Regions from separate parts of the Shewanella sp. BJSY2023SW007 genome, predicted to be linked through region 1. Evidence: predicted binding sites of a transcription regulator. Region 1 holds the regulator's gene; each other region holds the start of a gene.
What was found. Region 1 encodes sigma-54, which starts transcription at its own class of promoters, with help from an activator protein. Its sites were predicted from a motif close to GTTGGCACGNNNNTNGNNT; they were not measured.

Region 1 (10,432 bases):
CGCCTTGGATCAGAGTGATATCGGCTTCGAACTCGCTGGCCAGCACCGCCAGCTTAGTGGCGGCGCGGGCATGCAGGCCCAGTTTATTGACTATGGTGACTTCCCGTTCAACCTTTGCCATTGCCCAGCTCTCTATGACGGGCCTGTACCTTGTGTTTGCTGTTGCCAAAACGCTTGGCCAGCTGGTCGGCGACATAGACAGATCTATGCTGGCCGCCGGTGCAGCCTATGGCTATGGTGAGGTAGCTGCGGTTGTTGCGCTCAAGGTGTGGTAGCCAGGTTTCCAGCAGATTTTCTATCTGCCAGATAAACTTGTTCACCAATGGCTGACGGATAAGGAATTCCTGCACCGGTTCATCCAGCCCGGTCAGCGGCCTGAGCGCCGGTTCCCAGTGGGGGTTGGGCAGAAAGCGCACATCAAACATGAAGTCGGCTTCCTGGGGCATGCCGTGCTTGAAGCCGAATGATTCGAAGTTGATCACCAACTCTTTGTCGACGCTGCCCAGCAGAATTTCTCGCACTTTGTCACTGAGTTCATAGATATTCAGTGCCGAAGTATCTATGTAGTGATCCACCAGTTTCGACATGGGCTCCAGCAGTTTACCTTCGTGCTTGATGGCATCCTGCAGCGAGACAGTGCTTTTGGATAGAGGGTGTAGTCTGCGGGTTTCGCTGTAGCGTTTTAGGAGTACTTTATCGGAGGCGTTGAGGAAGAAGCTGGTCAGTTGGGTGTTTTCCGGCAGCGCCGCCAACTGTTTTTCCAGCACCTTTTCCTGATCCGGCATGTTGCGCACATCTATGCTGATGGCGACCAGATCATTGCTGCCGCGGAGGTTTTCCAGCAGGCTGCCTATCATGGGCAGGGGCAGATTATCCACACAGTAGTAACCCAGGTCTTCGAGTACCCTGAGGGCAACGGATTTTCCGGAACCGGAGCGGCCTGAGACTATCGCGAGTTTCATCCTGTGATCACCTGATAGAGTTCTGTTTCATCGCGGGATTTACGCAACTGCTTGAGTATTGCCTTATCGCTGAGCTTTTCAGCCATGGCAGACAGGGTACTCAGATGTTGCTGGCATTGATCTGCGGGCACCAGAAGAGCGAATAGTATGTCCACCGGTTGGTTGTCTATGGCATCGAAGGCGATAGGCTCTTCGCATTTGACCAGCACGGCAATCGGCTCTGTGATATCAGGCAGCCGGCCATGCGGAATCGCAATACCATTACCTATACCTGTGCTCCCCATCTTTTCGCGGGCCAAAAGGCTTTCAAAAATCGCTTGAGAGGAAAGGGTGGGGTACTGGGCGCTGGCGAGATCGCTAATTAGCTCCAGTACCTTTTTCTTACTGCCCGGAGTGGCACAGGTAGTGCACTCCGGCCGCAGGATGGTACTCAGTTCCATCGTTAGTGTTTTGTCAGCTTTTCTTTGTGTTTAATGACCTGACGATCCAATTTATCAATCAGAACGTCGATGGCGGCATACATGTCGGCATGTTCAGAAGTTGCATAGACTTCGCCGCCTGTGAGGTTGATCTTGGCTTCGGCAATCTGTTGCAGTTTTTGTACATTGAGCACAACGTGCACATTATTGATCTGTTCGAAATGGCGTTCAAGTTTCGAAAACTTACTTTCCACATAGTCACGCAGTGAGTCGGTGATCTCGATATGATGTCCTGTCAGGTTGATTTGCATAGAAAGATTCCTCCAATTTCCAACTGTGGATTTATAAACTCTTACGCTGGTTCGACGGTGGTATCATCATAGCCTCGCGATACTTGGCTATGGTGCGTCTTGCAACGTTGATTCCCTGTTCTGCCAGAAGTTGTGCCATTTTGCTGTCGCTCAAAGGTTTCTTCTGGTTTTCCGCCGCCACGAGCTTCTTGATAAAAGCCCTGATCGCCGTGGAAGAGCATTCTCCGCCATCTTCGGTACCGACATGGCTGGAGAAGAAGTACTTCAATTCAAATATTCCCCTGGGGGTATGCATATACTTTTGAGTGGTGACCCTGGAGATGGTCGATTCATGCATCTCGACCGCCTCGGCGATATCGTTGAGTACCATGGGTTTCATGGCCTCTTCACCATATTCGAAAAATCCCTGCTGGAACTGCACTATGCAGTTGGCCACCTTGAGCAGGGTGTCGTTGCGGCTCTCCAGGCTCTTGATAAACCATTTGGCTTCCTGAAGATGACCACGAATAAACTGGCTGTCTGATTGACTGCGGGCGCTGCGGGCCATGGCAGCATACTGTTGGTTGATCCCGAGTTTGGGCATACAGTCCGGATTGAGCTCTACCACCCAGCGACCGTTCTTCTTCCAGACGCTGACATCCGGGATCACATATTCCTCGTCCATCGGCTGCACCAGCAAACCGGGGCGGGGATTGAGGCTCTGAATAAGGTTGATGGCGTCACGCAGTTGATCTTCCTTGAGCTTGGTCTTGCGCATCAGGGTGCGAAAGTCGCGGGTAGCGATGAGATCCAGATGCTCGTCGATCAACAAGCGGGCATCGGCCAGATGCGGGGTGTCGGCGTTGAACTGTTGCAACTGGATCAGCAGACATTCGCGCAGATCTCTGGAGGCGATGCCGACAGGGTCGAAGTGCTGGATCCGCTTGAGTACCGCTTCGACTTCATCGAGCTCAATCTCAGGGTTACCCATGGCTTCGAGGATCTCCTCTGTGCTCTGGGTCAGATAGCCCTGCTCGTCGATGGCATCTATGATGGCGGTGGCAATAGCGTCGTCGGTATCGGAAAACGGGGTCAGGTTCTTCTGCCATTCCAGGTGTTCATAGAGACCTTCGCTGGTTTCCCCCTGAAAGGGCATATCATCTTCACGGCCCATGGCTGGCCCTGAGGCGCTGGCGGCGGTAAAGACTTCATCCCAGGTGGTATCCATAGGCAATTCATCCGGCATAGACTCATTGTTCAATGCCTCTGAGGTTTCTACTGTGGAACCATCTTCCTGCTTGGCGCTCAGTTCGCCGGCGTCGTTTTCCTTGTGATTGTCGTCAATCTGTTCCTCCTGGCTGTCCTCGGCCATCTCCAACAGAGGGTTGGCTTCCAAGGCTTCCTGGATTTCCTGCTGCAGCTCAAGGGACGACAGTTGCAGTAGGCGAATGGCCTGCTGCAACTGAGGTGTCATGGTCAACTGTTGACCTAGTTTGAGCTGGAGTGACGCTTTCATTATACCGCTAATCCCTACTCGTTATTTTTCAAGGAAAAAATTCAATAATAACAAACTATAATACCCGGAATTGCCGCCGGATGACATGATCCTAACTATAGCCTGAATTGTTCGCCTAAGTACACAGCACGCACTTGCTGGTTGTCCAAGATTTCAGCGGGTGTGCCCTCGGCGATCAACTGCCCATGGCTGACAATGTAGGCTCGCTCACAAACGTCGAGCGTTTCGCGAACATTGTGGTCTGTGATCAGCACCCCCAAACCGCGGGACTTAAGCTGTTCGATGATTTTCTTGATATCGATAACTGAGATGGGATCCACACCGGCGAACGGCTCATCCAGCAGAATGAACTGTGGATTGGCGGCCAATGCCCGGGCGATTTCCACCCGGCGGCGTTCACCGCCGGAGAGGGACATCCCCAGGCTGTCACGTATGTGGGTAATGTGGAATTCTTCCAGCAGCTGTTCGAGTTGTTCCTCGCGCTCGTCGCTGTTGAGTTCTTTGCGGGTTTGCAGCACGGCCATGATGTTGTCATGCACCGACAGCTTGCGGAAAATACTGGCTTCCTGTGGCAGATAGCCTATGCCTTTACGGGCACGCAGGTGCATGGGATCCAAGGTCAACTCGTCGTCGTCAATGAAGATACGACCCTTGTCACTTTGTACCAGCCCAACCACCATATAGAAGGTGGTGGTCTTGCCAGCTCCGTTGGGGCCCAGCAGCCCGACGATTTGGCCGGTGTTGACCGATAGGCTGACGTCTTTGACTACGTTGCGCTTCTTGTAACTCTTTGCCAGGTTTTGTGCCGTCAGGGTGCTGGTCATTGCGGTTCCTGCTGCTGTTCTTTCTTGTTGAGATCCTGATAGTTTTCCGGCTGGATAACAGTGGTTACCCTGTCTTGGCCTTTGCCGCTGCTTTCCGCTTCAAGCTGTTGCTTGTTGATGTCGTAGACTATCTTCTCGGCGGTCACTTCGCTGCCGTCCTGTTCCACTTTGGCCTGGCCCAGCAGGGTCATGATACGACTGTCTATGTTGTAGTGGATCTCTTTGGCCTTGGCACTGGCCAGACGGCCGTCTTCCAGTTTCTGGGTATAGGTAGCGGGTGAGCCCTTGGCCACCAGGATCCGCTCGCCACTCTTGTCTTCTGTGTAAGCCGTGAGTTCATCGGCCAGCAGTTTCAAACTGCCCTGGGTGACTGTGACAGGCCCGCCGTATACCACACGCTTGTTTTTGATATCGGCAAACTGATTGGCGGCTCTGATCTGTACTTTTTGCCGCAGATCTTCTTCAATGGCCACTGCCGACAGGCTTGTGATGCACAAGAGGGCACCGATAAAAAGCTTACTTGGTTTCATAGGTTCCTTTCACCTGACTGGTCAGCTTCACTTGCTGAGCATTGAGATCGGCGTACAGGCCGGATCCCTTGATATTAAAGTCTTTGCCTTCGATCAGGATCTCGCGATCTGAGGTCATGATCATGGTGTCCAGATCCAGCTCCACATAACTGGTTTTCAGGCTCTGGATCGGTTCATTGGGGCTAATGGCGTCGATGATAACATTATTTTCAAGTACCACTCGGTTACTCTTGCGATTGAGCCTGCCCTCGTTGGCAGACAGACGCCACTGTGCCTCGCCCTTGTCCGGATAGACCAGATAAACCGGTTGGTTGAAGAAGGTCTTTTCACTGGCTTCATAATGTTCCATGTGCGCCGCGGCGACCCTACTGGCGACATTGCCCTGCTCGTCAAAGTTGACCGAGCGCAGGTCATCGGCGACAAAGTCAGGCCTAACCACATCCACAGGCGCCTCACTCTGTTGAGCGTTGCGCTTGTTCTGCACCTGCCAGTAAAGGATAAGTGCAGTGGAGAAAAACAAAATAATGGCCAGGGTGACCCTATTCATATACTCATTCCGTGGGCATTTTCAAATTTGTCCTGACTGAGCAGGATAAGATCCGCCAGCTCCCGGAGTGCACCATGGCCGCCGGCAATCTGAGTGACCATGTGGCAGTGTTGCCTTACCCAAGGATGACCATCGGCCACGCAAACCGCCAGTCCAACTTGCTTCATCACCGGCAAGTCGACAATGTCGTCACCTATATAGGCCACTTGTTCAGGCTTGAGATCATAATGTTTCAGCAGCGCCTCATAGGGCTCCAGCTTGTTGTCTATGCCTTGATAAATCTTGTCTACCCCCAGGGCCGTCATACGGTTTTCGACTATCTGGGACTTGCGGCCGGTGATCACCGCCACCTGGATACCGCAGGACAGCAGCGAGCGCACCCCATAGCCATCGCGGGTATGGAAGGCTTTCAGCTCTTCACCGCTGTTGCTCATATAGATGCGGCCATCGGAGAAGACACCGTCGACATCACAGATAAGCAGTTTGATTTTGGCGGCTCTTTGCCAGTTATCTTCGCTTATGGGGCCGTAGAAACCTTGATGACTCATCAGATAACCCCCGCCTTGACCATATCCAGCATATTGAGTGCCCCAATTGGCTCATTGGCGCCATTGATGACAATAAGACCGTTGATGTCATTCTCGTCCATCACCTTGAGCGCCTGAGCTGCGAGGATATTGTCACCACTGGTGATGCAATTCCGGGTCATGACGTCGCTGATTTTTGTGGTACGCAGGTTGACTCCGGCGTCTATGACACGTCTCAAATCACCATCGGTGAAAATACCCACCAGTTGTTTCTGTTGATTGACCACTGAGGTCATACCCAGGCCCTTTTTGGAGATTTCATAGAGGGCGTCGGTGATACAGATATCTTCTGTGACCAACGGCAGCTCTTCGCCTTTGTGCATCACATCACTGACCTTGAGCAGTAGCTTGCGTCCTAAAGCGCCGCCGGGATGCGACAGGGCAAAGTCATCTTTGGTAAAGCCCTTGGCCTGCAACAGCGCGACCGCCAGGGCGTCTCCCATCACCAGGGTAGCCGTGGTGCTGGAGGTGGGTGCCAAGCCCAGCGGGCAGGCTTCTTCCTGCACCTTGATGCACAGATGCAACTGCGCCAGCTTAGCCATGGTGGATTCTGGCTTGCCTGTCATGGAGATCATAGGGATCCCCTGGCGCTTGATGACGGGTATCAGGGTCAGAATTTCGCTGGACTCGCCCGAGTTGGAGATAGCCAATACGATATCGTTTTCACTCAACACCCCCAGGTCGCCGTGGCTGGCTTCGCCCGGGTGAACGAAGAATGCCGGGGTGCCTGTGCTGGCGAGGGTGGCAGAAATCTTGTTGCCTATATGGCCCGATTTCCCCATCCCCATCACTATCACCTTGCCGCTGCAGTTGAGGATCAGTTCGCAGGCTTGGGCGAATTCGGGGGAATCAACAAACTGGTACAGGTTGTCCAGTGCTTGTTTCTCGATATCTATTACTCTGCGGCCCCATTGGCGCAGTTGCTTAGCTTCTGCCATAGTTGTCTCTCGTCTTTTTGCCCTTCATCGCTAGTGGGATTGAAACAGGCTGTATTGATAGCCAATGAAGCTTATCAGTAGTAAGGCACCGTGCCAGCGCTTGAGTTCACGTTGTTTGCCTGTGCTCAGCACCAGGAGTGCCAGGGCACAACTGGTGCCCAAAACCATATAAAAGTCGCGTCCGGCCGCCGCGGCATCGATTACGCCCGGGGCGATAAGGCCGGGTATTGCCAGTACCGCCAGTATGTTGAACAGGTTGGAGCCGACAATATTACCTATGGCCAAGTCGTCCTCTTTCTTGAGTACTCCGGCCACGCAGGCCGCCAGTTCCGGCAGGCTGGTGCCCACGGCAATGATGGTCAGGCCGATAACCAGATCAGACAGTCCAAAAGACTTGGCAATACCTACAGCACCTTCGACCATCCAGTCTGCCGACAGCGGCAAGAGTACCAAGCCTATGATCAACCAGAGTACCGCTTTGGCAGTGGGCACATCTTTGGGGATCTCGGCATCGGCTTCGTCGGCGAGCGGATCCTTGTTCTTGTTGGTCAGTGCATGCCAGATAAGATAGCCCATTAAGCCGAAGAACAGCGCCAGCAAAGTACCCCCTTCGCTGCGGCTCAGATACTGATCGTGCAGGAAGTAGCCTGCCAGCACAGTGGCGCCCAGCATCATGGGGATCTCCCGCTTCAGGGTCTTGGAGCTGACGGCAATAGCTCCGAGCAGGGCGGTTAAACCCAGGATCAAGCTGACATTGGCGACATTGGAACCCAGCACATTTCCCACGGCCGTATCCGGCATGCCGGCCATAGAGGCGCTGGCGGCAACGAACATCTCAGGGGCCGAACTGCCCATGGCGACTATGGTCAGTCCTATCAACATGGGAGGTAATCCCAGGTTACGGGCAAAAGCCCCGGCGCCATAAACGAATTTATCGGCACTCCAGACCAGGACGGATAAGCCGGCGAGCAGCAAGAAAATATTGAATAACATGCAGTAAATAAAGCTACGGATTCTGGCGTGCATTTTCGCCGTATTTGCTACAAATTGAAAGTATCACGGCGCGATACTATTGATTCAGTTGTGCGCTTATCCTCAATTGCGTACAATTTATCGCTTATCTTTGGCTTGGCCAGACGGGTTACCGGGCGCCATTCAGCGTCAATTCAGTAAGCCTGCGGCAGTATCAAGCCTTATAACGGCGGGCCTTATGTGCCGTGGTGCTACAGCCGCGCCGTAACTTGAATTCCACTAGACAAGGTCTCCATTTCATTTTGATGCCGGAATCCAACAAGCAGCAAAATCCTTCTCCCCTGGTCGAGGTCAACAACCTCGGCTTCAGTCGTGGCTCGAGGGTAATTTTTGAGCAGGTAAGCCTCACGATTCCCAGAGGTAAAGTCACTGCCATCATGGGACCCAGCGGCATAGGCAAGACTACGCTGCTGAAGCTCATTGGTGGGCAACTGACTCCGGATCATGGCGAGGTGCTGTTCGATGGTCAGGATCTTCACAAGCTGAGCCGCCACGAGCTGTTTGAAGCTCGTAAGCGGATGAGCATGTTGTTCCAGAGCGGCGCCCTGTTTACCGATATGAATGTGTTCGATAACGTGGCGTTTGCACTCAGGGAGCACTCAGGGCTGCCGGAAGCTATCATCCGCCGCATAGTGTTGATGAAGCTTGAAGCCGTAGGACTTCGCGGGGCGGCGCAGTTGATGCCGAGCGAACTTTCCGGCGGTATGCAGCGCCGGGCAGCCTTGGCTCGTGCCATAGCACTCGAGCCGGAAATGGTGCTGTATGACGAGCCGTTTGCCGGTCAGGACCCCATCTCCATGGGAGTGCTGGTGAAGCTGATTAAAGAGCTGTCCGATGCCTTGAATCTCACTTCAGTGGTGGTTTCCCATGACGTTGGCGAAGTGCTGAGCATTGCCGACTATGTGTATGTGATTGCCGACAAGCGCATCATAGCCCATGGCACACCGGCCGAGCTCAAGCAGGCCGACAATCCACAGCTGAGGCAGTTTATCGACGGTATGCCGGATGGCCCTGTGCCTTTTCACTATCCGGCGCAGGATTATCAGAAGGAGTTGCTCGGTGAGCTTGACTGATTCGATAGCCAACCTTGGCCGCAATGCCCTGGGTCTGATAACAGGTCTCGGCAAGGCCGGAGTGATGCTTTGGGGCGCCCTGGTGCAGCTGCCACGGCCGCGCAAAGGCTTGCCACTGCTGATAAAGCAGGTTTACGTCGTCGGCGTGCAGTCCATGGTGATCATTTTGGTTTCCGGGCTGTTTATTGGCATGGTGCTGGCGCTGCAGGGCTACAACATTTTGGTGGATTTTGGCACCGAAGAGAGCCTGGGCCCCATGGTGGCGCTGAGCTTGCTCAGGGAGCTTGGGCCAGTGGTCACAGCCCTGCTGTTTGCCGGCCGCGCCGGTTCAGCCCTGACTGCTGAACTGGGGTTGATGAAATCCACAGAGCAGCTCTCCAGTTTGGAGATGATGGCGATAGATCCGCTACGGCAGGTGATTGCGCCGCGCTTCTGGGCCGGGGTGATCAGCATGCCGTTGCTGGCCTTGATGTTTACCACTGTGGGTATCTATGGCGGTTATCTGGTTGGGGTTGAATGGAAAGGTATAGACAATGGCGCCTTCTGGTCGATTCTGCAGGCCGCGGTGGAGTGGCGGCAGGACATAGTCAACTGTCTGATTAAAAGTTTTGTTTTTGCCATAGTGGTGACCTGGATAGCCCTCTATCGAGGTTATCAGGTGGTGCCTAATCCGGAAGGGATTAGCCGCGCGACCACTCAGACTGTGGTGCAGTCCAGCCTGGCGGTATTGGCGCTGGACTTCTTATTGACGGCGCTGATGTTTGCCCGCTGATTTTGGCGCCGGCGCATAATGGATGATTAACTCTGGTGACTCTATGTTGACACGAAAAATTGAATTTATGGTGGGACTCTTCCTGTTGGCGGGACTGGTGGCTTTTTTGCTGCTGGTATACAAGGTGGCCAATGTGGAGGTGCAGTCCGCTAGCAATACTTACACTCTGACAGCTAAGTTCAGTAATATTGGCGGCCTTAAAGTACGCTCGCCGGTCAAAGTGGGCGGTGTGGTTGTCGGCCGGGTCAGTCAGATCACCCTGGATCCCAAGCAGATGGTGCCAGTGGTGACTCTGACTATGGATAAGCGTTACGACCAGTTTCCTGAAACCAGCAGCCTGGCTATCTTGACCTCTGGCTTGCTGGGTGAACAGTTTCTCGGCTTGACGCCCGGGTTTATGGATGACGATATCGCGATTTTGCAAGATGGCGATCGCATTGACGATACCCGTTCGGCACTGGTGCTGGAGGAGTTAATCGGACAGTTTTTATATAGCATGGGTTCAAAGGACAACTAGGAGCACTGAGATGTTTAAAGGGATAATCCGTAATCTGTTGGCCGTCGCCTGCCTGGCGTCTGCATCGGTGGCACAGGCGGCCGATATCGATACCAGCAACCCTTATGTCATGGTGGAGCAGGTTGCCGACAAGACATTTAATCGTTTTCACCAGGATAAGAGCATTATCGACAGCAATCCGGATCACCTCAAGGTGATCGTTAAAGAGGAGCTGATGCCTTATGTGGATTACAAGTACGCCGCTTACAAGGTGATGGGCCAATACCTGCAGCAGACCACCAGAGAGCAGCGTGATGCCTTTGTCGATGCGTTTGAGGGCTATCTGGTTTCCACCTATGCCCAGGCTTTTACCGAGTACACCAATCAGAAGGTGGAATTTGGCCGCGCCATCGACTTCAGCCAGGAAAAGATAGTCGAGGTGAATG
Region 2 (10,432 bases), on a different contig from region 1:
CTCAAACCAGGACAGCACCAGACTCAGCGGCAATTCGTTGATATCACACTCAAATATCTCAGACAGTGCCAGCGCCAGCTGAATCGCCGAGTAGGCGTCGTTACACTGGCCGATATCCAGCAGTCTGGGGATACCGTTGATATCACCGAATTCGAGCTTGTTGAACTTGTACTTGCCACAGCCCAGGGTCAGGATCAGGCTGTCTTTGGGGGCCGCCTTGGCAAGGTCGGTGAAGTAGCTGCGCTCGGCCTTGTCACCATCACAGCCGCCAATCAGGAAGAAGTGGCGGATATTGCCGTTCTTGACGTTTTCAACCACGGCAGGCGCCGCATTCATCAAAGCGTTGCGGGCAAAACCTATGGTGATCATATGGGGGATCTCATCATAGGCAAAGCCTTCAAGCGCCAGTGCCTTGTCGATAACGGCACTGAAATCGTCGCCGGTCAGGTGAGTCACGCCCGGCCAACCAACGATACTGCGGGTAAAGATGCGGTCGGCATACTGACCGACATTGGGATCGATAATGCAGTTGGAGGTCATCACCACGGCGCCGGGGAAGTTGGCAAATTCCTTCTGTTGATTTTGCCAGGCGCTGCCGTAGTTCCCCACCAGATGCGGGTATTTCTTCAGTTCAGGATAGGCCAGCGCCGGCAACATCTCACCATGGGTATAGACATTGATGCCCTTGCCTTCTGTCTGTTGCAGGATGAGCTCGAGATCTTTCATATCGTGGCCCGAGACCAAGATTGCCTTGCCCTTCACCGGCTTGGTGTTGACCTGAGTCGGCTCTGGATGACCAAAGGCCGCGGTTTCACCGGCATCTAGCATAGCCATCACAGAATAGTTGAGCTGACCTATCTCCATCGCAGTGGCAAACAGCTTGTCAGCATCTGTGCTGTCGGTCGCCAGAAAAGCCATGATCTCGTGGAAACGACCGGCCACTTCGCTGCTGGTCTGATCCAGAACCCGGGCGTGTTCCATATAGGCAGCCGCCCCTTTCAGGCCGTAGAGGCACAGGAGTCGCAGACCGAGAATATCTTCATTGAGGTCATCACCTCGGTTGGGCGCAGCCACTTTGGCCTGTTGTAACAGCTCGGCCTTGGACGCCCCCAGCAGCAGAGTCGCCGCGGCGGACATAGGCTCGGGTGTCACGCCCCTTTGTTCACAAAGCTCCAGATAGCGCTGCTTTAGCTGGTCTCGCAAGCGAGCGGCCTCCTTTGCATATTCGGTAATCCGCTCATCGTCGAAGTTGACATTGGTCAGAGTGGCGAAAAATGCCTTGGGCACAAAGGTATCGACTTGCGGATCGATAACCTCAAACTCCCGGAGTTTGACGGCATAGGCGGACAGCCCCTGCAACATGTAAATCAACAGATCCTGCAGATCCGAGGTCGCGGCCAATTTACCGCACATCCCCTGGGCATAGCTGCAGCCATTACCGGCCGGGGTTCGAATGGTTTGCTCACACTGAATACAAAACACGGCATATCTCCTTTAATCATGCTTTATTTTTGCATGTTTAAAATCAGTGTACTCTTTCATCGCTCAGACGAAAGAACGTGAGTCATAAAGCTTGAAGGAGATCACCTTAAGCAATTGCTGAATAAATGGCTTTTTGACTTCTATCTTACTGATACAAATGAAAAAGGAGCCTAAAAGGCTCCCTTGGATAAATCGCGTTGCACTGCCAGCGGAGTTGACCGCCTTGAGATCAGTGACTCTTCATATCATTGACCGACTGCAGCATGCTGCGGCTCTCGCTGCGAAACTGTGGTGCAAAGTCACCGAACCATTCGGCCACCTCACGGAACTGGCGCACAAAGCCGTCTCTGTCACCGGCCTTGAGCATGGCTAAAGCGCCGGCATAGTTGTTCAGATAGTCGGAAATAGCCCCCAGGCTCTCTTGCTGGGCGAAGATGATATCGGCGTAAAGCTCTGGGCTTTGAGCAAACAAGCGACCCACCATGGCCAACTCCAGCCGGTAAATCGGCGAGCTGAACTGCAGCAGACTATCAAGATCGGCCTGCTCCCGGCACAAGTTGAGGCCATAGACAAAGCTGGAGAAGTGGCGCATCGCCTGCACCAGTTGCATCGCCTTATCATGCTTGCCGGCATCCGCTTCCACCAGCCGTGCTCCCCAAATAGCTATCTGCTCCAGCAGCCAGGCATAGGCCTCACTCTGCCGACCATGGCACACCACGACAACCTGCTTGGCGAGGCTGCCCACATCCGGGCCAAACATGGGATGAAGCCCCACCACAGGCCCGCTGTGGGTCTCGAGCATGGCTTGTAGCGGCTGCGACTTTATCGAGGTCAGATCCGCAAGAATGCAATCCTTGGGCAAGCCTTGTAAACGGGAGCGAATAAGCTCACAGGTAATGGCAATCGGCACAGTGACCAATACCAGACCGGCTCCGGCAAGGATAGCATCGGCATTATCCCAATCATCTTTATCGAGCAGATGTACTGGATAGCCGGAGAGCGTCAGCATCTGGGCAAACAGGGTGCCCAACTGGCCACGACCACCAATGATCACCACCTTGTTGATATCCGGGTTCACCTGCTTGAAACCCACATCCTTCTCGTTGAGATAGGATTCCCGCATCAGGCGCCTGAGCACATCTTCTATCAACTGCGGCGATACCCCCAGACTTTCGGCTTCTACGCGGCGCTTGGCCAACATGGCGGCCTCCCGCTGCGGTGCATAGATGGGCAGGCCGGCGTTGTGTTTGACCGCGCCGACCTGGGCCACCAGATCCAGCCGCTGACGCAGCAACTTGAGTAACTCTTGGTCGACGCCGTCAATCAGTCCGCGTAACTTTTCCAGCTCTGCCGTGGTTTTCTCACTCATCTCAAATCTTCCGTCAGCCATTTGCCACCCTGAGCATATCAAAGCGAGTGGGTAAAATAGAACTCAGTTGCGCCGCCCCTTGCCTGAGCAGTTGCTCCGTATCCTGCCAACCTATGCAGGCATCAGTGACCGAAACCCCATAGTCAAGCTCGGCAAGCGGCTTGTCACAGGCCTGACTACCGGCAAATAGATGGCTTTCCAACATCAAACCTATGATGGAGCGATTGCCCGCCGCTATCTGGTCAAATACATCCCGGCACACAGGCAGTTGCCGTCGATGATCTTTGTTGGAGTTGCCATGACTACAGTCGATAATCAGTCTGGCATTGAGCCCGGCATCATGCAGCTGCCGTTCACACTCGGCCACCGAATCGGCATCATAGTTGGGGCCCGCCCCACCTCGCAGGATCACATGCCCATCCGGGTTACCGGCGGTTTGCAGCAAAGCCACCTGCCCTTGTTGATTGATCCCCATGAATCTGTGACTGCTGGCCGCCGACTTGAGGGCGTTAATGGCCACCCCCAGATTGCCATCCGTGCCATTCTTGAACCCTACCGGCATGGAAAGCCCGGAGGCCATCTCCCTGTGGGTTTGTGATTCTGTGGTTCTGGCGCCTATGGCTGACCAGGTCACCAGTTCGGAAATATATTGCGGACTGATGGGATCCAGCGCTTCGGTGGCAACCGGCAACTCGAGTTCGGCCAGAAACAACATCAACTCCCGCGCCATCCGCAACCCTTTTTCAATATTGAAGGACTCATCCATATCGGGATCATTGATCATCCCTTTCCAGCCCACTGTGGTTCGAGGTTTTTCAAAGTAGACCCGCATCAGGATAAAAAACTGATCCTTGAGCTCGTCATGGAGCTTTTTCAGTTTGAGGGCATATTCCTTGGCCGACTCAATATCGTGAATAGAGCAAGGGCCGGTGACGACCAACACCCGGTTGTCACGCTTGTGAACTATGTCGGAAACCGTCTTGCGGGCACTAAGAATATAGCGATAGCCGTGATCAGAAAGTGGCAACTGCTGCTTGAGTTCTTCGGGGGTTATGAGGACTTGTTCGGCACTGATGTGCACATTCTCTATGTTACTGGACTGCATTCTGATCACCTGAAATTATTTTGTGCGGCATACCTGAACGCACCACTGTAGCGGTACACCATTACGGCATTACACTATGCCGAGACTGAAGCGGGAGATCAAGGGCGAAACCGGAAAAATTTTCATCTTTATTGCCAAGGAAACAGCAAACGGTTTCCATGTGTGCTTTGTCTAAGTTTGAATGCCAAGCTTGGCTCACTTGTCGTAAACAGCAAAATCGCCAAATCATCAAATAGTTAGGATGACAAAAAGTAACAATCCACCATGCTTGAAGGTTTCTTTATCCAATGTTTGTTGTACCTTCTCGTCAAGGGAAAACAGATGAAAAAATGCTGTTATCTCACGAAGCGTGAGAATTCATCCCTTCATCCGGATTTCAAACAGTACAAAAGATGGTGTAAATGCCATTTCATTCCACTGAAAGAGCGGCTGAAGTGACTGGGTGATTGGTGACGATTCAATGCAGAACTTTAATCCACTTATTTCAACCATTGCAGGTAGATCTATTCAATTCCTGTTCGTCAGTTCTATGAGCTATTTTCCACATTATTCCGTTCCCACCTCAAGATGCGCGCCCTCACTGTGCAGCAAATGACGCCCCTGACCGGGCTTACAGCGAGCTTACAATGGCATCCTACCAGCATCAACTTAACAGGCTGCGCGCCATGCCCGGCACACAAAGAAAAGGCGCGTCCTAAGACGCGCCCTATTTACTGCTGTCAGCCATCCCGCTGAGTTGTGCTCCCTGCACCTTCCATGCGTATGAATTTCTTCCTGTGGACACCTTGTCTCAGTGATGACAGCTTCCAAGCTATCTTTTCATCCCTGCTGACAACCATCCTGGTATCTGCTCAATTCCCTTGAGCCTCCTTGTGGCCTCCTGGCACTCATCTTCCATGTTTGCCCATCCACGAGCTTGTTGTCGTCCATGAGTTGGGTTTTCCCTTAACCCAAAGGCTGGCATCCCTGAGCCTGTCCTCTACTTCGTCCTGAACGCTTTCCTTAGCAGACCTTTCTGTCTCAAATGGCCTTTCCTGGCGCGGCAATTTCCTTATTACCGGAAAAAATCTTCTGTGTATCCATCCTGGATACTGCTTCCCTGCGAGCCGTTTCCTTGGCTTGAACTTCCCTAAAATGGTTTCAAGACGTCCTGTCTTGATTGTCATCCATGACTGAAATCCATTTAGCAGGTTTCCTTGCAGCTCGTCCTTGCATAGGCCTTTCCAAAACGCGTCATCCTGACACTTGCCCTGGCTGCCTCCTTAAACTCCTTGGCGTTGCTTTCCTTGCAACTCCCTCTTCCTTGAGGCTCCCTCTTCCTTGAAGCTTGTAACTTCAGCTCCTTTCCTTGGAAGCTCTGTCAAAGCATCCTGCCCTGACCACAACTTAAGTGTACCCAAGGCCCCCTCTTTGAAATGGTCGATTTTAGAACAGGCTAGGAATGACAAATATTCAGCAGTCGCTAATAAAATTCTAATCACTTGTTTATTAACAACATTTAATTATTCGCCAGTAAGAACAGCTAATAAGTCTTATGTTTATCGCACAGCTTTGTGAGACATATCTCACATTGGTACTGGTAAATAACCAAAAACACTCAGAAACGATGTTTGCCACTGACAAATTGGGCCAACATGACCCAGTCAGCCATCAAGCTATAGACTGGGTATTGAAAGGTCGCCGGCTTATTGTGTTCAAAACCAAAGTGACCAATCCAGGCAAAGCCATAACCCACCACAGGCAGAGCCAAGAGCCATACAAATTGTCCACTAAGCAGGCTGAATAACAGAAGAAGCAATACCAGTATCGAACCTAGATAATGCAAACCTCGGCATACGGGATCGGAATGCTGTGACAGGTAGAAAGGATAAAACTCAGCAAAACTCTTGTACTTTTGCTCCATGCTTAACTCCTGTTATTGGTAGACGTCATCATCAGTATGACTGTGGTAAAAGAGCAACTCTCCGGTTAACTGCCCGATATTCAGCTCAACCACGGGTACAAAGCCTTGCTCTCGGAACAGATGAGAATGGCCATCCTCAGTCACAAAGACTCCAACCCCTTCCAGCTCCGGCTGCTCATCACACCAACCCAATACCGCCTGGACGAGCAACTTGCCATAACCCTTGCGCTGCTCGGTTAAAGCTACTGCAATGAACTGTATAATGCCGTATTCAGTAGCCGGCAGGTGCTCCAGAATTGAATTCTCCTTCTGCATCAACTTCTGCGTCGATTGCCAACCTGTCCCCAGCAGCATTTTCAAACGCCAATGCCAATAGCGCCCCTCCCCCTGGGGAAGTGATGAGGTCACCACGCAGGCAACCCCAATCAAGCGCTCATCATCGAACAACCCAATAAGGGGCTGCTCCTGTTGCCAAAGCTCATTGAGCTCTTCACGAATTGCGGCTCTGAGCTTTTGTTCATATTCGGCGGCATTGGCGGCCGGCAAGGTCTGCTGAAAAAACGCATCATAGTGATAGGCGTTATAGAGAATTGATGCGGCCAGGCGCAAATCTTCCGCCGTCAGGTAAACAGCACGCAGGGAATCGGGAGTCTGGGTTTCCATTTGTTGTTGTCCTTGTCAGCCAAAAGGGTAATTTCCAATTTAACAATTTTGGATCAAAGTACAATCTTTTGCTTGTCAAGCCGTTCGACTACTGCCGTGGGCACCATTCCCATAGAGATAATAAGCTCTGCCGATTTAAAGCAATGGATCTGCGGTTCGATTGGTATAAGCTAAAGGGAAGGAATAAAGCTTACTATCTGTTTTATGAAGGCTTGTTCACACATCACCTTGGCAAGATATGCCAGGACTTCTGGAGGTCAGAATATGGATACCACCCACACAGACTTGGCCCATTTATTTGAGCAATTGGGACTCCCCAGCAGCAGCGAGGCGATAGAAGGTTTTATCGGCACACATTCTATCCCCGAGGGAGTCAAACTGGTGGATGCACCATTCTGGAATGAAGCTCAGCGCACTTTTTTAACAGAGGCTCTGGCCGAGGACGCCCAATGGTCAGACACCATAGACCATTTGGACGCCCAGCTCAGGAGTTGATTGAAATTGGGATGAGTGTGAATTACAGCTGCGCGTAGGCCTTATCGCCCCAGCCAATCAGTTGTTGATCGCGAAACACCAAGGGGGTGCATTCATCCTTGGTGGTCTTGCCATCACTGTGTCTGTGGCGGGTACGGTAAAATAGTACATGTACTTGCTGCTCATTGGAGAGAAAGGCTTCATTGAAGTCGGCCTGCCCCATGAGATGCTGCACCTGTTGCTGATCCATCCCCAGAGTCAACTTGGCCAGTTGTTGCTGATTTTGCTGTTGCTGCAGCTGCCAGGACTCCTTTTCATCCCAGTTGGCTTCGTGATCGCCGACATTGACCACACAGGCACTAAGCCCTAAGCTTGCTATCCCCATCAGTGGCAGTAATAACTTGTTCATTGTCACTCCTTGTTATATTTATCAAATGTTAATTTTTGTTAAGTAAATACAGCAAGCGCTATGCAACATGCAGGCCAACAAATAAACTGATAAATATCAAAAAGATAAAAACAAATAACTGCTGCACTATGTAGCTATTGGCGAAAAAGTGAGGTTTTTTACCAAGATGTCCACTCCACTGGAACAGGTCATGGCCGCTGCGGCGGCAGTAGCCCAAAGCGGCCATACTCCCTCTCTGGCACTGATTAAGGCAAGACTCAGCAACAAGTTACCAATGCCACTGCTGGTTGAAGGTCTGCAGCGCTTCAAATCCCTTCCGGAGAGTGAACGGGAAAAACTAACTCAAAGCGAACCTCGGCAGGATGAAGCTGCACCACAGAAACCTGTCCCCACAGTAGAAGTCCTCCAGCAGGAGATCAGCCAGCTACGCCAGGAACAGCAGCAACTGAAACAAGAATTCGCGGCCTTACAACAAAGGCTCGCCAAGCTTGAGGGCCAGCAATAATGTTTGTCTGCGAACTCAGGTTTGAATGCTTTGCCAACACCACGATCAGCGCCGCAGAAAAAGCCATCAATACTCTGCTTGAAGCCTGGCGGGCCAACGGTCAGGTATTGGGACGGGAATTTGCGGTGGCCTTTAGGGACGGAGAGTTCAGAGTCAGGCTACTGCTACCTGAAGAAACCAGTCTGGCCAACAGGCACAACAGTCCCTGGGCCAAACAGGCGTTGCAGCAGTTAACCGAGGCCAAACTGCTGGCCCCCAAGGAAAAGCTCATAGGTCAGGATATCAATTCCGAAGTCAGCACCCTGGAGCCCCCAAGTTGGCAGCTGCTTTATACCAGCTATGTGCATATGTGCTCACCACTGCGCAGCGGCGATAACTTGCTACCCATTCCACTCTACCGCATTCCCGCGACCTTCAACGGCGATCACAAGCGGGTGATCCGTTGGCAAACCGAGTGGCAAGCCTGTGATGAACTGCAGATGGCCGCAGCAACCAAGGCCGAGTTTGCCGCACTTGAGGAGCTTTCCAGCCCGGATAGCGATCTGTTTCGCCGCGGCTGGGATTTGCGTGGCCGCATCGAATATCTGACCCAAATTCCTACCTATTACTACCTTTACCGGGTCGGGGGAGAGAGTAAGCAAGCCGAATTGGCCCGTCCCTGTCCCCGCTGCGGCAACCCGGACTGGCGCCAGCCCAGCCCGTTGCTGGATCTGTTTCATTTCCGCTGTGACAACTGCCGGATAGTCTCCAACCTCTCCTGGGATCATCAATAGCCTAGGCTCATCAATAGCAGTGATCATCAATCAATAGTGATTGTGGCAACCCCGGCTATCAGCGGCGGGAAAACAGGTGTTGCCACATAAGCTTCATCCGCGCCCAGAGACCGGGATGGTCAACATCCGCCATGGTCGGCTCCACAGGCTCAACTGCCGGCGCCACTCTGGGGCGCAGCATAACAAGAAACTCTTCCAGGCTATCTGCCAGCTTCTTTGAGGGGAGCTCACCCGGGGTCTCACGCCAGACAGCACCGGTTTCGTTATCCACGCAGATCATCTCATCTCCTTGCCCCAATAGGCCGATAAACCAGGTCGGTGGCTGCTTGAGCTTGCGTTTCATCATCAGGTGCCCAATCAGATTCTGCTGCAGGAACTCAAAATCATCCTGACTCCAGGGCTGCAATAGTTCCCCTTCGCCGAAATCGGCTTCAAACAACAGATGCGCGGCAAAAAACTGCCCATAAAACTCGTCGATATCGGCATGCAGCGGCAACTCCAGCGCATGACTGACATTGGCAAAACTGCCTGGCTGCTCACGACGAATAGTCTGCCACAGTTGCGGATCTTCACCATCCTCCTGCAGCACACAGGGCGAGGCTTCTCCCCTGGCATAACATCTGGGGCCTTCCCCCAGACTCGACTGGTAACTTTGATGATAACGGCTGAGAAATTGCTCCAACGCCTGGGCACAAGACACTTATCGCACTTCCAAATTCAGGTATAATGGTGGCCTATTTTGACACGGAAACCCGCTTGATGACACAGAATCACGACCCTTACCGGAACGCCGAAGCCTTATCTGGCCTGACACTGGGTCAGCAGACAGATTATCAAGAGCATTACGCCCCAGAGCTGTTGCAGGGTGTGCCCCGCAAACTCAACCGTGATGCAATCAACCTGAGTACGCCTCTGCCGTTTCAGGGCGCCGATATCTGGACCGGCTATGAACTCTCCTGGCTCAATGCCAAGGGCAAGCCCATGGTGGCCATCGCCGAGTTCCAGCTGGATCTCAACAGCGAGCATTTAATTGAGTCCAAATCCTTCAAGCTCTATCTGAACAGTTTCAATCAAACTCGCTTTGACAGTACTGAAGCCGTCGAGCAGACCCTTACCCAAGATCTGAGCCGCTGTGCCAATGGCGAGGTAAAAGTCAGAGTGATTGAGCCCAAGCACTTCAACAGCCAGAGAGTTGTTGAGCTGCCAGGGCACTGCATTGACGATCTGGATATTGAAGTCAGCGACTATGAGTTCAACCCCAAATGGCTCGAGGACAGTACAGACGACAAGCAGATAGTTGCCGAGACCTTGAACTCCAACCTGCTTAAGTCCAACTGTTTGATCACCTCACAGCCTGATTGGGGCAGCGTGATGATCCGCTACCAGGGCCCCAAGATAGACAGGGAAAAACTGCTGCGTTATCTGATCTCTTTCCGCCAGCATAACGAGTTCCATGAGCAGTGTGTGGAGCGGATATTCACCGATCTGAAGCGTTTCTGCCATTGCAGTAAATTGACCGTCTACGCCCGCTACACCCGCAGAGGCGGATTGGACATCAACCCGTTCCGCAGTGACTTTGAGCACGTGCCGGAAAGCCAACGCCTGGCAAGACAGTAATCGAACATAAAGCGGCTTTAAAGCCGCTTTTTCATTCTTGCCGATAACCTATTTCAGAGTGCTACTGACCAAGGTGCCAGTGCAGTTGCCAGTTGATGGCTGCAGGGGCCCACAGCGTCAGGGCCAATCGAT
Region 3 (10,432 bases), on a different contig from region 1:
CAATAGCTGGAGCGCCCTTGAAGGCCGCAAGGTACTGACGATTCAGTGGCAGCAAAGCCCCAACGACAAGCACGACTCCCAGGCGTTTATCGCCACCCTGAAACAGCGAGTACGGCAGAGTGGCAAAGTCAGGCGTGAGCTGGGCCAGCCTCCCGCAAGCTGGCCCGAAGAGCGCACGCTCAGCGCCGATTACACTGTGCCCTATCTGGCTCACGCCATGATGGAGCCGCCGGCGGCCACCGCCAGAGTCAGCAAGGATGGCTGTGAAATTTGGGCCTGCAGCCAAACGCCCCAGAGTACCCAGCAGAATGTGGCGGCCGCTTTGGGGCTGAAGGAGGAGCAGGTCAAGGTGCATGTCACCCTGCTGGGCGGCGGCTTTGGCCGCAAGTCCAAGCCGGACTTCAGCGTCGAAGCGGCGCTGCTTTCCAAACGCAGCGGCAAGCCGGTGAAGGTGTTCTGGAGCCGGGAAGATGAGCTGCAAAACGGCTATCTGCACGCCATCAGCGCCCAGCATTATCAGGCACTGCTCAGTGATAATGGCAAGGTGGAGGCTCTGTTGTCGCGCACCGCCTTCCCTTCCATCAGTTCCACCTTTGCCGAAGGCGTGGATGAACCCTCGGACGGCGAACTGGATTTGGGCTTTATCGACTTGCCGTTTCAGTTGCCGTCGCTGCGCTGCGAAACCGCCAAGGCCGAGGCTCATACCCGCATAGGCTGGCTGCGCTCAGTGTGCAACATTCAGCATGCCTTCGGCATTGGCAGCTTTGTCGACGAACTGGCGCTGCGCACCGGCCAGAGTTGCCCGGCCATGTGGCGGCAGCTTCTGGGGCAACCCAGAGTGGAGAACTTTGCCGATCAGGGCTTCAAATACGGTAACTATGGCGAAGAACTCAGCCGTCATCCTGTGGATGTCGTTCGTTATCTGACGGTCATCGACGCCGCCGAAAAACGTATGGCGCAATCACCGGCCAAGGCGGGCGAAGGCTGGGGGTTTGCGGTGCACCGCAGCTTTGTCAGCTATGTGGCGGTCGCCATCAAGGTCAAACTGGATGGTGAGCGTTTGCAGGTGCTGCAGGCTATCTCAGTGCTGGATGCCGGCACTGTGGTTAACCCTGACAGGGTGCATTCGCAGTTGGAAGGCGCGGTCATCTTCGGCCTCAGCCTGGCGATGCTGGGCGAAATCAGCTTCAAGGATGGCAAGGTGCAACAGTCGAACTTCCACGACTATCAACTGCTGCGGTTGCCGCAATGCCCTGAGATAGAGACACAAATCATCGGCTCGACCGAAGTACCCGGCGGTGTGGGCGAACCTGGAGTGCCCCCGGTAGCACCGGCACTGACCAACGCCATAGTAGCCGCCGGCGGCAAGCGCTACCGGGATCTGCCACTGAAGCAGTATCTGCAGCTTTAACTCGTCCATAGAGTGCCGGGGAATGCCCCGGCAAGTCGAAATTGGCCAAAAATCATGATTTGCCGAGCCGGCTTGAGATTACAAGCCCCACCATGATGAAGCGTAAAATAAATAAAAAGCCGCTTTATAAGTTAGCGGCTTAATTCGAGTTAAGGTGTCGAATGATTAATTGAGCGTTTGCAACTCACCATCACGCCAAGGTTCAATCACAACTTTAATATGTGGATTCGGCTGCATAAGCTGTTTGAATGCACCCGATACGCCGTCCATCCCAACTTTACCTGTGAGCAACTTATTCCAAGGCACCCTGCTCTCGGCCAATTCCTGCAAACACTGAGCAAACTCATGTGGTTGATAGTAGTAAGAGAAGCGCATATCCAGCTCTTTCACTGTGGCGTAGGCATAGTTGATGTTCGCTTCAGCAGTGTGGATCCCCGTTACCACTATGGTCGCATTGGCCGGCGAACGCTTCACAAAACCTTCGATCAGTTTATGAATACCCACACACTCGAAAATCACCACACGATTACCCGCGGCAATTTCAGCAGCATATGCCACTTCATCTTGCTCACCCGGATTAACCCAATGAGTCGCACCGAATTCACGGGCTAATGCCAGTTTTTCGCCCTGAAGATCAGCCGCAATGATATTACGTACACCTTGTAGATGCAGCGCAGAAATGGCCGCTAAACCGATAGGCCCACAACCAACGACCAAGGCAGTATCTTCGGTGCCGACTTCACCACGATTGACGGCATGCAAGCCTACAGCCAGTGGCTCTGTCAGCGCCACAGCTTCTGGTGGGAGATGATCCGGAACTGGCAATAGCAGTGCTTCATCGAGAATAAAGTATTCTGAATACGCCCCATTAACGCCGGGAGTCACCCCTACTCCAGCACCATTTTGGCTCATCAGGATAGGCACAGAGGTGACTCGGGTGCCTAAAGCTAGGGTTTGCTGGGTTTCGGGACCAAATTCAACCACTTCAGCACAAAACTCATGTCCCAGCATCACAGGAACATGATTATCAGCCCCCTCAGGCATCATGCCTAGTTTGCGGTAAAAATCGAATACCTCGTTATAGTGGCGCGCAATATGAACATCTGAGCCACAGATACCACAGGCAAGACTGCGTACCAACACTTGGCCTGCCTGTGGCTTAGGTAATTCGACCTGTTGCAGAGTGACTTCGCCATCCTGCAACACGATTGCATTCATCAAACTCATAATGGTTTCCTATTGAGTATCGCTCATAGATGCCGGCGCACCGGGTTTAATATAACGGGGCTTGATGCCTTGTGCCTTGGCAGCAGCCAGAAGAGCCTGCTCAATCCAACCGGCATCCATGATAAACATGAAGTTACCATCGGCATCGAAGTTAACATTGGCACCGGTAATCACCATCACACCATCAGCGCCTTCAGAATCGGCGGGACAATGGAAAGTGTGGATAGACCCACCCGGCTCATACAGATAGCTGCCGGCTGTTTGGGGTTGTTCCGGGTATTCGAGGTAATGCCACCGCCCCGCCAAGGTATAAAAATGCACTACACCTGTATGAAAATGCTTGGGTAAGGTGATACCCGGCTTAAACTTAGCGCGGATCACCCAAACACCATTTTCAGGGTCCAAAAATAACGGATACACATCAACGCCCGGCAGCGCATCTTTGATGATCTGCTCTTCGTTAGTATTGAGGGTTAATAAAAAATCTTGATGATTAATCACTTCCGGTAAAGCCATATTTGCCTTCCTCATGTTTTTATTGGGTTGATGGGTCGAGCTATCACTCCTTCTGCAATGGATATTTAAAATTCTCAAAACCGTCGGAAGCATGCACTGTGCAGCCGTTGATGCAATTGGCCTCGTCACTCACTAGAAACACCGCCACATCAGCTATCTCGCTCGGAAGAGTAAACTTCTGACGCATTTGTTCCTTACGAATGTGTTCCCAGAGTCCCAGTGCCTCGTATTGACGCAGCATAGGAGTATCGACACGCCCGGGAGCAATGGCGCAAACTCGAACGCCCAATGGGGCAAGCTCAAGCGCAGCGCATTTGGTCATCATATCGACGGCCGCTTTACTGACGTTGTAGGTAAAGGTCATTTCCGAGGCAATTGTCGCGTAGACAGACGAAGTATTAAGGATCACACCTTTAGTACCTTGAGCCCGGAATTGGCGTCCACCGGCCACAATGCCGTGATATACGCCTTTTTGATTCACATTGGTAACTGGGTCGAAATCACCCAAAGGATCATGTTCTAACAAGGGTTTGGCTGAGCCAATGCCGGCATTGTTTATCACAATATCAAGTTGACCAAACTGGGTAACCGCATGTAACACCATAGCTTCAACTTGTTTGTAGTCGGTCACATCGACACTAAAGGTCACCAACTTATCTGTGGGGAAATCGTTAAAGACCTTGAGCGAATCAGCTGACAGGTCTGCGGCAACGACTCTCCCTCCCTCGGCGAGTATTTTACGGACGATGGCTTGCCCTATGCCTCCTGCAGCCCCCGTCACCACTGCGGTTTTATTCAGTAAACGCATAGATGTCCTCTTTTTATATTTATTAGTTTCATTATTAAGGCAATATTAATTTAGATGATTAATTGCACATCTTCTTGACTTATTACGAATGAAATTTGATATATTGCGATTCTTATAACAAAGAGAACTAAATGCCCCATGTACCTAGTCCGTAGCGGTGCAGCTGCTCAATTTGAGCAGCTGGTCCTGGAGTTGGGTGAAAACCCCATCGAAATGATCCATCAGGCCGGATTACGTCAGGCACAGTTTCGCGATCCCAATATCTATATCGCCTATCCACGACTAGCCGAGTTATTGGAAATCGCTGCCCAAGGCTGTAAACAGCCGCTGTTCGGACTTATGCTTGCCCAACGGCAAACCTTACATGTGCTCGGTGACTTACCTATGTTGATTTCCCGCACAGCGACCGTGGCCGATGCACTTGAAAAAGTGAATGACTATCTGTACCTGCACGCCTCAGGTATCTCGCTGCAACTGCAACCACAGGGAGATATGGTACGCCTTGTCTTATCAATTAATGTTCACTGCCGTGGCATTGAACAATTGATGCAACTGAGCGTGGCACAACTGGCAATGTTTGTTTCAAGCCTGTTGAATATCAACATCAACACTATCCCCTTACATTTGTGTCAAAGTAAACCCAGCGAACTTGACCCCCAGCACTTTGCCCACTTAGTGCGCTTTCGTGAATCCTTTGATGGCGTAGTACTTAAAACTGCACAATTAACCGGGCGGAACTATCACGATGAGGGAGCACTCAACCGCCATTTTCAGTCACATCTGCAATATTTACAGAGCCGCTATCCCGACAATCTGGCCGATCAGGCAAGAGACTTAATTCACCGACTACTTCCAACCGGAGAGTGTTGTATTGAGAGGGTATCAACTGCGCTGGGGGTACACGAGCGCACGTTACAAGCAAGACTCAAGGAGACTGGGCATAACTATCGTAAATTGTTGCAAGAAGTCAGACAAAATATCGCTAAACAACAACTCAGTTATGGCACCCAAACCATTACCGAACTGGCACTACAATTAGGTTATGCCGAGGTCGCTGTTTTTAGTCGTCATTTTAAAACTTGGACGGGATTGTCCCCCAAGCAATGGCAGCAGCAATATCGCCAGGGACAAATAGAGGATTAATCTTGATAAACAAAAGCCCCGCTAAGTTAGCTTAGCGGGGCTTTTTATTCACTGTGAGGCTGTCACCTCAAGCGCAACCACTATCAACCGCGGCTGGCGCGCTTGCGGTCATTTTCAGTCAGGTGACGCTTACGGATCCGAATACTCTTAGGCGTTACTTCCACCAGTTCATCATCATCGATGAATTCCAGCGCTTGCTCCAGAGACATCTGGATATGCGGAGTCAGTACCTGAGCTTCGTCAGTACCTGAGGCGCGCATGTTGGTCAACTGCTTGCCCTTGAGGCAGTTTACTGTCAGGTCGTTGGAGCGGCTGTGAATACCCACTACCTGGCCTTCATAAACCTCGGCGGCGTGACCAATCATCAGACGACCGCGATCCTGCAGACCAAACAGAGCAAAGGTCAGTGCCTTACCGGTCGCATTGGAGATCAATACACCGTTGGTACGCTGGCCGATATCACCACCCTTATATGGACCGTAATGGTCGAAAGTGTGATACAGCAGACCCGTACCCGAGGTGGCTGTCATAAACTCGGTCTGGAAACCGATCAAGCCACGGCTTGGGATCATGAAATCGATACGTACGCGACCCTTGCCGTCAGGCTGCATGTCGCGCATATCGGCCTTACGGGTACCCAGCTTCTCGATAACGCCGCCCTGATGCTCTTCTTCCACATCCACGGTCAGTTGCTCGTATGGCTCACACTTCTCGCCGTCGATCTCTTTGATGATCACTTCAGGACGGGAAACCGCCAGCTCATAACCTTCACGACGCATGTTTTCGATCAGGATAGACAGGTGCAGTTCACCACGGCCGGATACGCGGAAACGATCCGGACTCTCGGTTTCTTCCACACGCAGGGCCACGTTGTGTACCAGCTCCTGTTGCAGACGCTCAAGGATGTTACGTGAAGTCACGTACTTACCTTCTTTACCTGCAAAAGGAGAGGTGTTGACCTGGAAGGTCATAGTCATGGTTGGTTCATCAACAGACAGAGGTGGCAGAGCCTCGGCATGACCGACGGCGCAGATGGTATCAGAAATCTTCAGCTCGCCCAGACCTGTGATGGCAACGATATCACCGGCATTGGCGCTGTCCACTTCGTGGCGATCCAGGCCCATATAGCCCAGAACCTGGCCGACTTTGCCGTTACGGGTCTTACCGTCGGCACCGACAATAGTGACCTGTTGGTTGGTCTTGACGCTACCGCGCTTGATACGACCCACACCGATAACCCCTACATAGCTGTTGTAGTCCAGCTGAGAGATCTGCATCTGGAATGGACCATCGGCATCAGCATCAGGTGGAGATACTTTTTCAACAATAGTCTGGAACAGCGGAGTCATATCTTCACTGGCTTCATCGGGATCCAAGCTGGCAAAACCGTTCAGAGCCGAGGCATACACAATAGGGAAGTCCAACTGTTCGTCGGTAGCACCCAGGTTGTCGAACAGGTCAAATACCTGATCGATAACCCAATCCGGACGAGCGCCAGGACGGTCAATCTTGTTGATAACCACAATAGGCTTAAGGCCTTGGGCAAATGCTTTCTTGGTCACGAAACGTGTCTGTGGCATTGGACCGTCCTGCGCATCAACCAGCAGCAGTACAGAGTCAACCATAGACAGAACCCGTTCTACTTCACCACCGAAGTCGGCGTGTCCTGGGGTGTCTACTATGTTAATGCGATAGTCGTTCCACTTAATGGCAGTATTCTTCGCCAGAATAGTGATCCCACGTTCTTTCTCCAGATCGTTGGAGTCCATCACCCGCTCGGTGGCTTCTCCGCGGGTTGCCAGGGTTCCTGACTGTGCCAACAGCTTGTCTACCAGGGTAGTCTTACCATGGTCAACGTGCGCTATGATGGCGATGTTACGTAAATTCTCTAACACAGTTTTGCCTCTTACGATCTCTGTTCTGTGGGATGCAGCAATATAAATTGAATGGTACAACCGCTCTATGACTGCTTGGCGATTGCCTTCCAGGCCTTATAAAACCTGGACTAGCATCATGCTGGGGAACACTATTTCCCCGGATGGTTGCTTTAAAAAGCGTGCCATTCTACTCTAGCGAGGGGCTATCGCACAGGATTATTTTTTAAACACCTATGATTATCCTACTGAATAAGCGCACGCACCATTATGGTGAGCGCACCTTTTTGGAACACAGCACGCACCATTATAGTGCAAACCCGCTTATCTCGCCAGCCCTTGATTTTACCACTCCCTTTATTTTCAATACCTTAGCATCTTGGCATGAGTTTGGCTTAATAGAAACCAACAAGGCGCCAGACGCTAAATACTAAGAGTTGACAAAGGGCACCCCCTTTACCCTACCGGAGGCTTGATAATGTCAGTCGAATCAGTTTTACAACAGCTGCAAGAGTTGGAAGTTAAGTTTGTTGATTTACGCTTTACCGATACCAAAGGTAAGGAACAGCATGTATCTATCCCGACTCATCAGGTAGATGCTGATTTCTTTGAAGACGGCAAGATGTTTGATGGTTCATCCATCGGTGGTTGGAAAGGGATCAACGAATCTGACATGGTACTGATGCCAGATCCAGACAGCTTTGTACTGGACCCATTTACCGAAGAAACCACAGCACTGATCCGCTGCGATATTCTCGAACCCGGCACTATGCAGGGGTATGAGCGTGACCCTCGCTCCATCGCCAAGAAAGCCGAAGAATACTTGCGTTCTACCGGCATTGCCGACACTGTGCTGATAGGCCCTGAGCCAGAATTCTTCCTGTTCGATGACGTGCGTTTCGGTACCGACATGAGCGGCACCTTCGTCAAGATAGATGCCAAAGAAGCGGCATGGAACTCAGGCACCAGCTATGAAGACGGCAACACAGGTCACCGTCCATTCGTTAAGGGCGGTTACTTCCCGGTAGCACCGGTAGACTCTTCACAGGATCTGCGTAGCGCCATGTGTCTGGTGCTGGAAGAGATGGGTCAAATTGTGGAAGCTCACCACCATGAGGTGGCTACCGCGGGTCAGAATGAGATCGCCACGCGCTTCAACACACTGACAAAGAAAGCGGATGAAATTCAAGAGCTTAAGTATGTGATCCACAATATGGCTCACGCCTACGGCAAGACTGCAACCTTTATGCCCAAGCCGATTGTCGGCGACAACGGCAGCGGCATGCACGTTCACCAGTCACTCTCTAAAGACGGTACTAACCTGTTTGCCGGTGACAAGTACGGCGGCCTGTCTGAAACTGCCCTGTACTATATCGGTGGTATCATCAAGCACGCCCGTGCCCTGAACGCCTTCACCAACCCAAGCACCAACTCCTACAAGCGTTTGGTGCCACATTTTGAAGCCCCCGTGATGCTGGCTTATTCTGCCCGTAACCGCTCGGCTTCTATCCGTATCCCTGTGGTGCCAAGTCCTAAGGCTCGCCGTATCGAGACCCGCTTCCCGGATCCTATGGCCAACCCATACCTGGCCTTTGCAGCACTGCTGATGGCCGGTCTGGACGGTATCCAGAACAAGATCCACCCTGGTGATGCCATGGATAAGGATCTGTACGATCTGCCGGCCGAAGAAGCAGCGGAAATCCCGACTGTGGCCGAATCTCTTGAAGTCGCCCTGGCGGCTCTGGATGCAGACCGTGAGTTCCTGACCCGCGGCGGTGTGTTCAGCGATGACTTTATCGACTCTTACCTCAAGCTGAAACAAGCCGAGGCCGAGCGTGTCAGCCGTACCACTCACCCTGTCGAATTTGAGCTGTACTACAGCCTCTAATTGCCCTGCAATCAACCGATGAGTCAAGCCATCGGATAATAAAAAAAGCGCCCCGGGAGCAATCCTGGGGCGCTACTATTTTAGGGCTCTGAAACTCAAATCATTCAGGGAGCGCTGACAAGCTCAGGAGCACTCTGAGCCTTGGCCCCGGTGAGGATCACCGCCAACTTGAGTTCACCCTCTGTCTGGTTCAGCTCTTCAAGCCCTTCTGGAGTAAAGCGATATTGGCCTTCAGTCTCCAGCGCTTCCATGGTGCCAGCACAGGTGTCGACGGTTTCACTGCATTCAAAACGTGCGCCCTTGTGCCAAGGCATGGAGAAGGCCGAGACCTGCTCAGCCGGCATCTTGAGATACATCACCACATAGTTGCTGCCGGCATCCTTGACAGGTTTACCTTCCGCCGTGGTCAGACTGAAGGTCAACGCCTGGCTTTGAGGATCCACGGCGCTCAGTGCCACCTTGAGGCTTTCGGCTTCATTGATGGACACAGACTGCTCAGGTTCTGGCTTAGGCGGAACCACAGGGTCATCATCATCGTCCAACCAATCACAACCACCCAGGCACAACAGCAAAGACGCCACTATCAAACTCTTATGTTTCATAACAGCCTCCTAGTGACAATCGCTGCAGGACGCACCTTCATGAACCCCGGTCAAACCGGCGCCAATATCATGGGCGCTGTGGCAGCTCTGACATTCCATCTGTGAATTAACATCAGCCCCTATGTAAGTATCCGGCTCCCGCTTGGTGCTGCTGTGGCAACCGCTACACTCGGCATTGCCCTCTGCCACCATTTCAGCGTCCAAGGCATTGTCCAGCGACTTATTGAGGAAGTCAGTGGTGACATAGGCAATCTCGGCCGTCAGCTGAGCGCAGCGCTCCAGCTTCGCCTGGTGACTGGAGCCATACTTGCTCGCTTTCGACCAGTGGGTCACAGAGGTGTGACAGAGAATGGAATTGGCAACCGACTGGCCTATCTTATCTGCGGTCAGTAATTCACCTGCGTTGTCTGTACGGGTCGGTGCGCCAATCGCCTTGAGGAAAGCTTCATCATTTCTCGGCATGGCTGTGTGTTCATAGTAACGGTACACGGAGCGGATCACCGCAGTGCGGTCGACCCCGCCCAGGACGTTGACCGCCATGGCCGCCGCATTCAAGCAGCCACACAGGGTTCCCCAACCTGCGATACCGCCGCCACCATAGGCCGCCAGGTTAGTTGGGATAGCAGCGAATTTACAGGCATCCTCATGCCCCTTGGCCGCCAAAGCCTTGACCAGGGCATCAAACACGCCGTACATACAACCACCGCGGCCATAACCTTCATAGGCCAGCTTGGCGACTTCCATAGGATCCAATTTCACATAGGTCAACAGCTTGGTACCCAGATCGCTGCCCCCTTCACTGCCGATCCCTATGCTGGTATCTCCGGGACAAGACTCTGCTGCCAGGGCTGTGGTCGCAATCAGCGAGCTCCCGGCGGCTACTCCAACCAAACCTACTATCTGGCCCATTGCCTGACGTCGATTCACGTTCATACTCATCACCTCTTTTTGCACTTATATTTT

Region 2: ACMHXE_RS09990 (DUF3192 domain-containing protein) is a predicted target of sigma-54. The motif match lies at 7,466-7,484, and genes of this name have one in related genera.
Region 3: glnA (glutamate--ammonia ligase) is a predicted target of sigma-54. The motif match lies at 7,358-7,376, and genes of this name have one in related genera.

The regions. Positions count from the first base shown of each region.
Region 1 is NZ_JBKORL010000105.1:13,525-23,956, forward strand. Features, by position in the region: gene ACMHXE_RS18830 (HPr family phosphocarrier protein) at 1-121, opposite strand, end outside; gene rapZ (RNase adapter RapZ) at 108-962, opposite strand; gene ptsN (PTS IIA-like nitrogen regulatory protein PtsN) at 959-1,402, opposite strand; gene hpf (ribosome hibernation promoting factor) at 1,405-1,692, opposite strand; gene ACMHXE_RS18850 (RNA polymerase factor sigma-54) at 1,724-3,187, opposite strand; gene lptB (LPS export ABC transporter ATP-binding protein) at 3,283-4,011, opposite strand; gene lptA (lipopolysaccharide transport periplasmic protein LptA) at 4,008-4,541, opposite strand; gene lptC (LPS export ABC transporter periplasmic protein LptC) at 4,528-5,088, opposite strand; gene kdsC (3-deoxy-manno-octulosonate-8-phosphatase KdsC) at 5,085-5,636, opposite strand; gene ACMHXE_RS18875 (KpsF/GutQ family sugar-phosphate isomerase) at 5,636-6,613, opposite strand; gene ACMHXE_RS18880 (calcium/sodium antiporter) at 6,644-7,606, opposite strand; gene mlaF (phospholipid ABC transporter ATP-binding protein MlaF) at 7,891-8,718, shown strand; gene mlaE (lipid asymmetry maintenance ABC transporter permease subunit MlaE) at 8,705-9,490, shown strand; gene mlaD (outer membrane lipid asymmetry maintenance protein MlaD) at 9,534-10,007, shown strand; gene ACMHXE_RS18900 (phospholipid-binding protein MlaC) at 10,018-10,432, shown strand, end outside.
Region 2 is NZ_JBKORL010000066.1:41,986-52,417, forward strand. Features, by position in the region: gene hcp (hydroxylamine reductase) at 1-1,482, opposite strand, end outside; gene tyrA (bifunctional chorismate mutase/prephenate dehydrogenase) at 1,712-2,851, opposite strand; gene ACMHXE_RS09965 (3-deoxy-7-phosphoheptulonate synthase) at 2,865-3,956, opposite strand; gene ACMHXE_RS09970 (hypothetical protein) at 4,844-5,122, opposite strand; gene ACMHXE_RS09975 (DUF962 domain-containing protein) at 5,554-5,859, opposite strand; gene ACMHXE_RS09980 (GNAT family N-acetyltransferase) at 5,872-6,522, opposite strand; gene ACMHXE_RS09985 (DUF2789 domain-containing protein) at 6,787-7,017, shown strand; gene ACMHXE_RS09990 (DUF3192 domain-containing protein) at 7,040-7,405, opposite strand; gene ACMHXE_RS09995 (hypothetical protein) at 7,572-7,910, shown strand; gene ACMHXE_RS10000 (Zn-ribbon-containing protein) at 7,910-8,683, shown strand; gene syd (SecY-interacting protein) at 8,742-9,383, opposite strand; gene queF (NADPH-dependent 7-cyano-7-deazaguanine reductase QueF) at 9,443-10,300, shown strand; gene ACMHXE_RS10015 (4'-phosphopantetheinyl transferase family protein) at 10,362-10,432, opposite strand, start outside.
Region 3 is NZ_JBKORL010000113.1:14,979-25,410, reverse strand. Features, by position in the region: gene ACMHXE_RS19830 (molybdopterin cofactor-binding domain-containing protein) at 1-1,411, shown strand, start outside; gene ACMHXE_RS19825 (zinc-binding dehydrogenase) at 1,577-2,638, opposite strand; gene ACMHXE_RS19820 (2,4'-dihydroxyacetophenone dioxygenase family protein) at 2,648-3,154, opposite strand; gene ACMHXE_RS19815 (SDR family NAD(P)-dependent oxidoreductase) at 3,198-3,962, opposite strand; gene ACMHXE_RS19810 (helix-turn-helix domain-containing protein) at 4,101-5,105, shown strand; gene typA (translational GTPase TypA) at 5,189-7,000, opposite strand; gene glnA (glutamate--ammonia ligase) at 7,458-8,867, shown strand; gene ACMHXE_RS19795 (hypothetical protein) at 8,972-9,469, opposite strand; gene ACMHXE_RS19790 (C-GCAxxG-C-C family (seleno)protein) at 9,479-10,402, opposite strand.